One region of the Clostridium carnis genome, then DNA from elsewhere that is predicted to be linked to it. Evidence: a T-box and tRNA genes for the amino acid it is inferred to sense, from the RefSeq annotation. Region 1 holds a T-box; the other holds one or more tRNA genes.
What was found. The T-box of region 1 lies ahead of ACYQ1T_RS14910 (valine--tRNA ligase). A T-box ahead of a tRNA ligase gene usually reads a tRNA of that ligase, here a tRNA-Val.
Positions count from the first base shown of each region.

Region 2: it encodes a tRNA-Val, which carries the amino acid that the T-box ahead of ACYQ1T_RS14910 (valine--tRNA ligase) is inferred to sense. The anticodon was not compared.

Region 1 is NZ_BAAHYS010000001.1:3,042,310-3,046,728, forward strand. It holds gene ACYQ1T_RS14910 (valine--tRNA ligase) at 1-2,061, opposite strand, end outside; T-box leader at 2,138-2,359, opposite strand; gene ACYQ1T_RS14915 (carbohydrate kinase family protein) at 2,440-3,387, opposite strand; gene ACYQ1T_RS14920 (tetratricopeptide repeat protein) at 3,614-3,970, shown strand; gene ACYQ1T_RS14925 (transglutaminase-like domain-containing protein) at 3,993-4,419, opposite strand, start outside.
Region 2 is NZ_BAAHYS010000001.1:1,378,545-1,382,963, reverse strand. It holds gene ACYQ1T_RS06435 (DnaD domain protein) at 19-1,026, shown strand; gene ACYQ1T_RS06430 (ATP-binding protein) at 1,019-1,996, shown strand; tRNA gene ACYQ1T_RS06425 (tRNA-Thr) at 2,086-2,160, opposite strand; tRNA gene ACYQ1T_RS06420 (tRNA-Asp) at 2,193-2,269, opposite strand; tRNA gene ACYQ1T_RS06415 (tRNA-Val) at 2,280-2,355, opposite strand; tRNA gene ACYQ1T_RS06410 (tRNA-Glu) at 2,366-2,440, opposite strand; tRNA gene ACYQ1T_RS06405 (tRNA-Asp) at 2,477-2,553, opposite strand; tRNA gene ACYQ1T_RS06400 (tRNA-Val) at 2,562-2,637, opposite strand; tRNA gene ACYQ1T_RS06395 (tRNA-Glu) at 2,646-2,720, opposite strand; tRNA gene ACYQ1T_RS06390 (tRNA-Thr) at 2,726-2,800, opposite strand; tRNA gene ACYQ1T_RS06385 (tRNA-Asp) at 2,850-2,926, opposite strand; tRNA gene ACYQ1T_RS06380 (tRNA-Val) at 2,936-3,011, opposite strand; tRNA gene ACYQ1T_RS06375 (tRNA-Glu) at 3,020-3,094, opposite strand; gene ACYQ1T_RS06370 (hypothetical protein) at 3,235-3,816, opposite strand; gene ACYQ1T_RS06365 (BaiN/RdsA family NAD(P)/FAD-dependent oxidoreductase) at 3,910-4,419, shown strand, end outside.

The DNA of each region.
Region 1 (4,419 bases):
TGGATGTAATAACTTAAGACCTGTTGTTAATACAGTGTATAATACATTATATACTATTCCTTTTTGCTTTTCATCATCACTAAAGAAAACAGGTTTAACAAGTTCTATATACCAGTCACAGAATTCAGTCCACATAAAGTCATAAACTTTTTGAAGAGCAATTCCAAGTTCAAATTTATCCATATTTTCTGTAACTTCCTTAACTAATGTGTTAAGATGTGATAATATCCATTTATCTGCTAAGCTATACTCTGTTTCATCTTTATATTTATTCATGATTTCCTTATCTAAATTCATCATAACAAATCTTGATGCATTCCATATTTTATTAGCAAAGTTTCTTGCTGACTCAACTCTTTCTGGGAAGTATCTTATATCATTTCCTGGAGCATTACCTGTAACTAACATAAATCTTAAAGCATCCGCTCCATAAGTATCTATAACTTCAAGAGGATCAACTCCATTTCCAAGAGATTTGCTCATTTTCCTTCCCTCAGAATCCCTAATTATTCCATGAATTAGCACCGTATCAAATGGCTTTTCTCCCATATTGTGTAACCCTGAAAATACCATTCTAGCAACCCAGAAGAATATAATATCATATCCAGTAACTAAAACATTTGTTGGATAAAAGTACTCTAAATCTTCTGTTTTATTTGGCCATCCAAGTGTTGAGAAAGGCCATAAAGCAGATGAGAACCATGTATCTAAAACATCTGTTTCTTGTCTTAATTTTTCTGATGAACATTTTGGACAACATTTTGGAGTTTCTTCTGAAACTATTATTTCTCCACATTCACAGTAATAAACTGGAATTCTATGTCCCCACCATAATTGTCTTGAAATACACCAATCCTGAATATTTTCCATCCAGTTAAAGTAAGTCTTTTCAAATCTTTCTGGTACAAATTTAGTTTCTTTATTTTTTACAATGTCAATAGCAGGTTTAGCTAAAGATTCCATCTTTACATACCATTGCTTTGATATTATTGGTTCTATTACAGTACCACATCTATCATGTGTACCTACATTATGAACATGAGGTTTAACCTTAACTAATAGTCCTTGTTCTTTAAGATCAGAAACCATTTGCTTTCTTGCTTCATATCTATCTAATCCTTGATATTTTCCACCTAGTTCATTAATAACTCCATGATCATCCATAACTCTAATTTCTTTTAATCCATGTCTCTTACCTACTTCATAGTCATTAGGATCATGAGCTGGTGTTATTTTAACTGCCCCAGTTCCAAATTCAATATCAACATATTCATCTGCAACTATTGGAATTTCTCTATCTGTCAATGGTAACTTTAATGTTTTACCAATAAGATGCTTAAATCTATCATCATTTGGATTAACAGCAACAGCAGTATCTCCAAGTAATGTTTCAGGTCTTGTTGTAGCTATTTCTAAAAATCCTGATCCATCTGATAAAGGATAGTTTATATGCCAAAAGCTACCTTCTTTTTCTTCATACTCTATTTCCGCATCTGATAAAGCAGTTGTACATTTTGGACACCAGTTTGTTATTCTGTTTCCTTGATATATTAGACCTTCATTGTATAACTTAACAAAGACGTGTCTTACTGCTTTATTTAAGTTTTCATCCATTGTAAATGCTTCTCTTGTAAAATCACAAGAAACACCCATTTTCTTTAACTGTTTTCTTATTGTTTCTCTATACTCATCTGTCCATTCCCAAACTTTTTCTAAGAATGCTTCTCTTCCCATTTCTTTTTTAACTAAACCTTGCTTTAGCAACTCATTTTCAACTTTAACTTCTGTAGCAATACTTGCATGATCTTGTCCTGGAAGCCATAAAGTAGAATATCCTTGCATTCTTTTAAATCTTATTAACATATCTTGAAGTGTATTATCAAGCGCATGCCCTAGATGTAGCTTACCAGTTATATTTGGAGGTGGCATAACTATTGAAAATGGTTTTTTAGTTTTATCCACCTTAGGAGTAAAGTATTTATTTTCTTCCCAAGTTTTATATATTCTTTCTTCAAACTCTTTTGGGTCATAAGTTGTTGATAAATTCTTTTTTTCTGACATTTGTATTTCCTCCTTATTTTAAGTTTTAAACTCACTTTAATCTCTTTTTTTAGAAATAAAAAAAGAGCCTTCATCACAAAAGGACGAAGACTCGCGGTACCACCTTTTTTCCCACTATCTTAAAATTGATTATGGGCTCTTTAATAAATAACGACTAAGAAAGCCGTCTTTGCTTACTTAAGTTCTGCAAAGAAACTCAAAAGCTACCTTCAAGAAACTCCGTATAAAGGGCTCTCAGCCACAGACCCTCTTCTCTGAATACTTTGTATTCTCTACTCCTCTTTTTCACTGCTTTTAAATATATTTTTGTAAAATCATCTTATAATATATTATTTAATTTGTCAATATTATCATATTACTTTATCTTAAATTAAAATACTATACTTCTTCTTTCCAAGTCATGGTCTTCATAAATTCATTTACGTATTCTTCACTCATATTTGGATTTATAGTTTCTTCATGAGATATTGTAACTATTGACATTGCAATTGCATATTTTACAGTATCTCTTAAAGAAAAGTTGTTCATATATCCATATCCTAAACCAGAAACAAAAGAATCTCCTGCTCCAGTTACATTTTTAACCTCTACACTTGTAGCTGCTATTTTCCCCTCTTCATTTGAGTTTTTATAATAAATACCTTCTTCATCTAAGCTAATAAATACATTTTCTACACCTAATGATCTAAAATAATCAGAAGCTTTTTTTAAATCTTCATTTGTTTCAACTTTAAATCCACATAGCATTTCTGCTTCTATTCTATTTGGTTTTATTGTGTGAAAGTGTTTTACTAAATGCTTAATTTTTCCAGCCTTTGTTGCTGATACTGGATCTAAAATAAATTTTGTTTTTCCTTTAAACTTAGTTAAAAGATATTCCATTAATTCTGGATTATCAGAATCTAAAATCGTATATTCCGCATTTTCAATTATATCTGCTTTAGAATCAATAAATGATGTTTCCATTTTATCTAAACTATCCATATCTACTATTGCAGACTCCATTTCACCATGTTCATTTAAAATTGCCATATATGTAGGTGTATACTCGCCTTTAAGAATTAAAGAATTATTCATATTATAACCAATAACTTTTGAATTAGCTAATATATTTCTACCTTGCTCATCATCTCCTAATATGGAAATAAATTCTGTTTTTACATTTACTCTTGCTAAATTTTCTGCAATATTTCTACAAACACCACCAAGGGAAATTTTTATATTTCCTGGTATTGAATCCTTTGGGCTATACTTTTTTCTACTAAAATCTATTATATCAACAATAGATGCTCCTAATACTAATATATAAGGATTATTATTTATCATAATATCTCTCCTAATCACTTTCTTTTCAAAAATACAACTATTATTATATTAGAGAAGTTAAAAAAAATAAAGGAGTTTTTAAAAACTTTGTCGAAATTCTATCATTTAATTTTAATTGTTATTTTTATCCAATTATAATAATATTTTATATAAACATACATATACTGTATATAATTTCCTGAATATGATAATAATTTAAGTGACTATAATTTTTGGGGAGGAAAGCATGGATTATTTTGTTGAAGGTAATAAATACTATAATTTAAAAGAATATAAAAAGGCAATTACTTATTACGAAAAAGCAATTGAAAATAAAGAAAGTATCACTTGTTCATATTATAACTCTGGAGTTTGCTATATTAAATTAAAAAAATTTGATTTAGCAATAGATATGATAAAAAAAGCAATCTCTATGCAACAAGAAAGTAAGTACTTTTTTAATTTAGCTTACTGCTATGCTATGAAAGAAGAAACAAGTAAGGCTCTTATTTACTTTAATATAGCTTGGTCATTAGATTCTAGCGATGAAGACTGTGAAAAAGCGATTAACTTAATAATGTCAAGAAATAAAAAAGCCCTATAATATTAATTATAGGGCTTTTTTACTACCATTCACCGGCTATACTTTCATTAATATGATCATTATTAAAATCTTCATTATCAAAGTAATCTCCAGCTAAATAAAATGTAGGATCTATTTTTATCCAGCGTTTTTCATCACTTAAATAAACTTCATTCCATGCATGAGGTCCAAAGTTTTTACCGTCAAATGCTTCACCTGTAACTAATCTTACTTTAAGATCTGCACTTCTAGCCATAGTGACATAAAGACAAGCATAATCGAAACATATACCACTTCTTGTATTCCATGCTTCTATTGCTCCACTATTTTTAATCCCCTTACTACTTAAGGCTTTTTCGGCTTTCTTATTGTCATATTCTATATTAGAACCAACCCAAGAATAAATTCTACTGGCCCTTTCTCTATCACTGCTTAAATTAGCTACTAACTCTTTAGCTTTTTGATCTATT
Region 2 (4,419 bases), 1.7 Mb from region 1:
AGAAAGGTAGATAACAATATGAGCACATTTATGCTTAAATCTAAACCTTTAAAATTTACCCCTGTAAGTAATATATTTATTGAAAAATATATGCCTAAGGCTCGTGGTGAATTTATAAAAGTATATTTATTAATGTTAAAATATAATAATACTGGAGAAATAGGAGTTAATTCTTCAATTCTAGCAAATACTTTAAACTTACTAGAATCAGATATATTAAATGCTCTTAATTATTGGAATGAAGAAGGCGTTCTTAAATTGATTCCAATTGACAAAATGGGGAATTTTGATATTGAATTTGTAGATTTATCGGATACATCTGCTAATGATGAAAGTAAAATAAACCTACTAGAGGAGCTATCCGATGAAACAAATAATGGTATGTTAAAAGATATAGAAAGACTTATAGGAAGACCTCTATCCCCTAGTGAATTTACAACATATATAAGTTGGAAAAGGGAATTTAATTTTTCTTCTGAGTTAATACTCTTACTTATAGAATACTGTGTCTCTAAAGGAAAAAGTAATACTCGTTATATTGAAAGAGTTGCAATTGCATGGAATGATATGCAAATCAAAACAATTGATGATGCACAAAATTACATAAGAAAAACTGAAGATAAATGGGGAACTTATAGAGAAATATTAAAATTCTTAGGTATTAGGAATACTGATATTATGAAACCCCAAGAAGATATGCTTGAAAAATGGACTTCTACATTTGGATTTTCTCTAGATATTATAAAAAAGGCTTGCGATATATGTTTCCAAAGATTAAATAGAGCTGATTTTAAATATATAGATGGAATTTTATCAAGCTGGAATAAAGATAATTTAAAAACAATTAAGGCTATTGAAAATAAGGAAAATAATTTTAAACTTTCCTCTAATAAGAAAACATATAATAATGGAAATAATGCTTCAAGCACTACTAAACCCCCTCTAAGATTTAATAACTTTGAGGCAAGAGAGTATGACTATGATTCTCTTGAAAAGAAACTGTTAGGATGGGATAAAGATGATTAAAGGTTACCAAAAAGAATTAGCAGATATTTATGAAAAGATTAAACTAGAAGAAAAGAAAAACTTAGAAATTAGGAGAAAATATATAGAAGAAACTTATCCTGAAATAATGGAGATTGATAAAACTATTCAAAAAAGATGTCTTCAACTCTCAATGTCTATTTTAAAAGGATTAGATTCTATAGAAATTCAAAACATAAAAGATGAAATTACAGATTTGAGGTTTAGAAAATGTGAAGCATTAGTTTCTAAAAACTTAGATCCTGATTTTTTAAATCTTAAATATAGATGTCCTAAATGTAAAGATGAAGGCTACATAGGAACAACTAAATGTTCTTGCTATAAAAATAAATTAGTTAAACTGTACTATAAAGATTCCGATTTAGAAGATTCTATTAGAAGAAATAATTTTAATACATTTGATATATCTTTATATTCTAATCGTAAGTTAGGTGATGAAGATAAATTTACACCTAGAAGAAATATAGAAAACATATTAGAGTATGTTCGAGGCCACTTTATTCCAAACTTTAATAATATTGATGATAATATATTATTTTATGGTAATTCTGGAACAGGAAAAACATTTTTAACCTGTTGTATTGCAAAAGAACTCCTTGATTCAGGATATTTAGTTATCTATAAAACTTCCGATGAACTTATTAAAAATTTAAGAGATATTAGATTTAATAATAATACAGAACTTGAAGAAATTCTTCTTAACTGTGATTTATTAATAATAGATGATTTAGCAGCTGAACAAATTACTGATTTTTCTGCTACAGAATTATTTACTTTAATAAATAAAAAAATACTTAAAAAGAAAAAAATGATTATATCTACAAATTTAACCTTACCTAGTATTACTAAAACATACAGTGAAAGAATATCATCTAGATTGTTAGGTAATTTTAAACTATATAAGTTCTATGCAGAAGATATACGAATACAAATTAATTTAAAAAATAGATAAAATAAAAGGATGGGAAATTTAATTTCCTATCCTTTTATAATTCTCTAATTAAAACTAACAAAAAAAGCTTTAGATAAATCTAAAGCTTTTGGAGCTGGCAATAGGAATCGAACCTACAACCTGCTGATTACAAGTCAGCTGCTCTACCGTTGAGCCATGCCAGCGTAAAATTATAAAACCACTTCATTTATAAAAGTGGCGACTCAGAAGGGGCTCGAACCCTCGACCTCCGGCGTGACAGGCCGGCACTCTAACCAACTGAGCTACTGAGCCATAAATATTTTGGTGGGCACAACAGGGATCGAACCTGTGACCCTCTGCTTGTAAGGCAGATGCTCTCCCAGCTGAGCTATGCGCCCAAAATAAAAATGGTGACTCCTAGGGGAATCGAACCCCTGTTACCACCGTGAAAGGGTGGTGTCTTGACCGCTTGACCAAGGAGCCATATATTAAATTGTTTTTGGTTATATCCACTAAAAGTGGCGACTCAGAAGGGGCTCGAACCCTCGACCTCCGGCGTGACAGGCCGGCACTCTAACCAACTGAGCTACTGAGCCATGTATTTTGGTGGGCACAACAGGGATCGAACCTGTGACCCTCTGCTTGTAAGGCAGATGCTCTCCCAGCTGAGCTATGCGCCCAAAATAAATGGTGACTCCTAGGGGAATCGAACCCCTGTTACCACCGTGAAAGGGTGGTGTCTTAACCGCTTGACCAAGGAGCCATATATGGAGCTGGCAATAGGAATCGAACCTACAACCTGCTGATTACAAGTCAGCTGCTCTACCGTTGAGCCATGCCAGCATATAGCTTGTTTATTTGATTTTTATATATTACCAATTTAAAATTAAATTGGCGACTCAGAAGGGGCTCGAACCCTCGACCTCCGGCGTGACAGGCCGGCACTCTAACCAACTGAGCTACTGAGCCATTATATTTTGGTGGGCACAACAGGGATCGAACCTGTGACCCTCTGCTTGTAAGGCAGATGCTCTCCCAGCTGAGCTATGCGCCCAAAATAAATGGTGACTCCTAGGGGAATCGAACCCCTGTTACCACCGTGAAAGGGTGGTGTCTTGACCGCTTGACCAAGGAGCCATGTTTAATTTTGTTTTGTTCTCTCTCCGGTTGTTCTCCCGGCGAGCACATTAACTATAATACATAAATTTTATTATAGTGTCAACACTTTTTATAAAGTTTTTTTTTATATTTAAATTATATATATTTCTACTATATTTTTAGTTTAATAGTTTTATCTTATAATCCCTTGATTCTAAGCCATTTATAGCCATTCCATACCTTGATAATTCAAGCTCTTTTTCCATTATTTCTTTTTCTATTTTTTTTATTTCAAAAGAACAAATTTCTAAAAAATCCTCTTTTTTTATTTCCTCTATATTTATATTATATCCTCTTTTTTTGAAATTTTCACCGCTAGCAATAACCTTTATGGGAATTTTTTCATTAACTACACATATAATGTCCTTCTCCCAAATTCCCCTTTTATTTACTTTATATTTATCTTTTAGCAAGTTTAATGATTTTAATTCTTCATTAAATTGTTCTTCTATATTATCTAACAATATTTTATAAAAAAATACTGATATTCCTCTATTTAATTTTATTTTTAAGAAATCCTTGTATTTAATTAAAAATTCATCTATTTCAGATTCTGTTATAAATTCTATATCTTTATGTAAAAATATATTTATACCCTTTGAATTTGGATAATTAACAACAACTTGATCATAATTCATTCTTCTAACTTTAAATTCTTTTTCAAAATCAGGATTTTGTTTGTTTTTAATTTTAACTTTCACAAAAATCACCTCATTTAAATAGTATTCCATAGTTTTATAACTTATATTACTATGATAAAATTTATTTAAATATACATTAAGGAGAAATTTTTTATGATACATCATGATTTAATTATAGTTGGTGGCGGAGCTTCTGGATTAGTTGCAGCTATTGCCGCTAAAGATTTTGGTATAGATGTTGCAATTGTAGAAGCAACAGATAGAATAGGAAAAAAAATATTAACTACTGGTAATGGAAGATGTAATATCTCAAATAATACTATATCTTTTCCTTTTCTTTCTTATCATAGTGAAAATCCAGGATTTTTTTCTCATACTCTTTCAAACTTTACTGTTGAAGATACTAAAAACTTTTTTCTTTCATTGGGGCTTCCAATAATTGAACTTCAAAATGGAAAATTATATCCTCAATCTCTACAAGCTTCTTCAGTTATAGATATTTTTAGATTAGCCTTAGAAGATAAATCAATACCTTTATACACAGAGTGTAAAATTAAAGATATCCACAAGAAGAAAACTTTTAAGTTATCCACAGATAATGAAGACTATAAATTATTCACATGCAATAAACTAATTTTAGCTTGTGGAGGAAAATCTGCTATA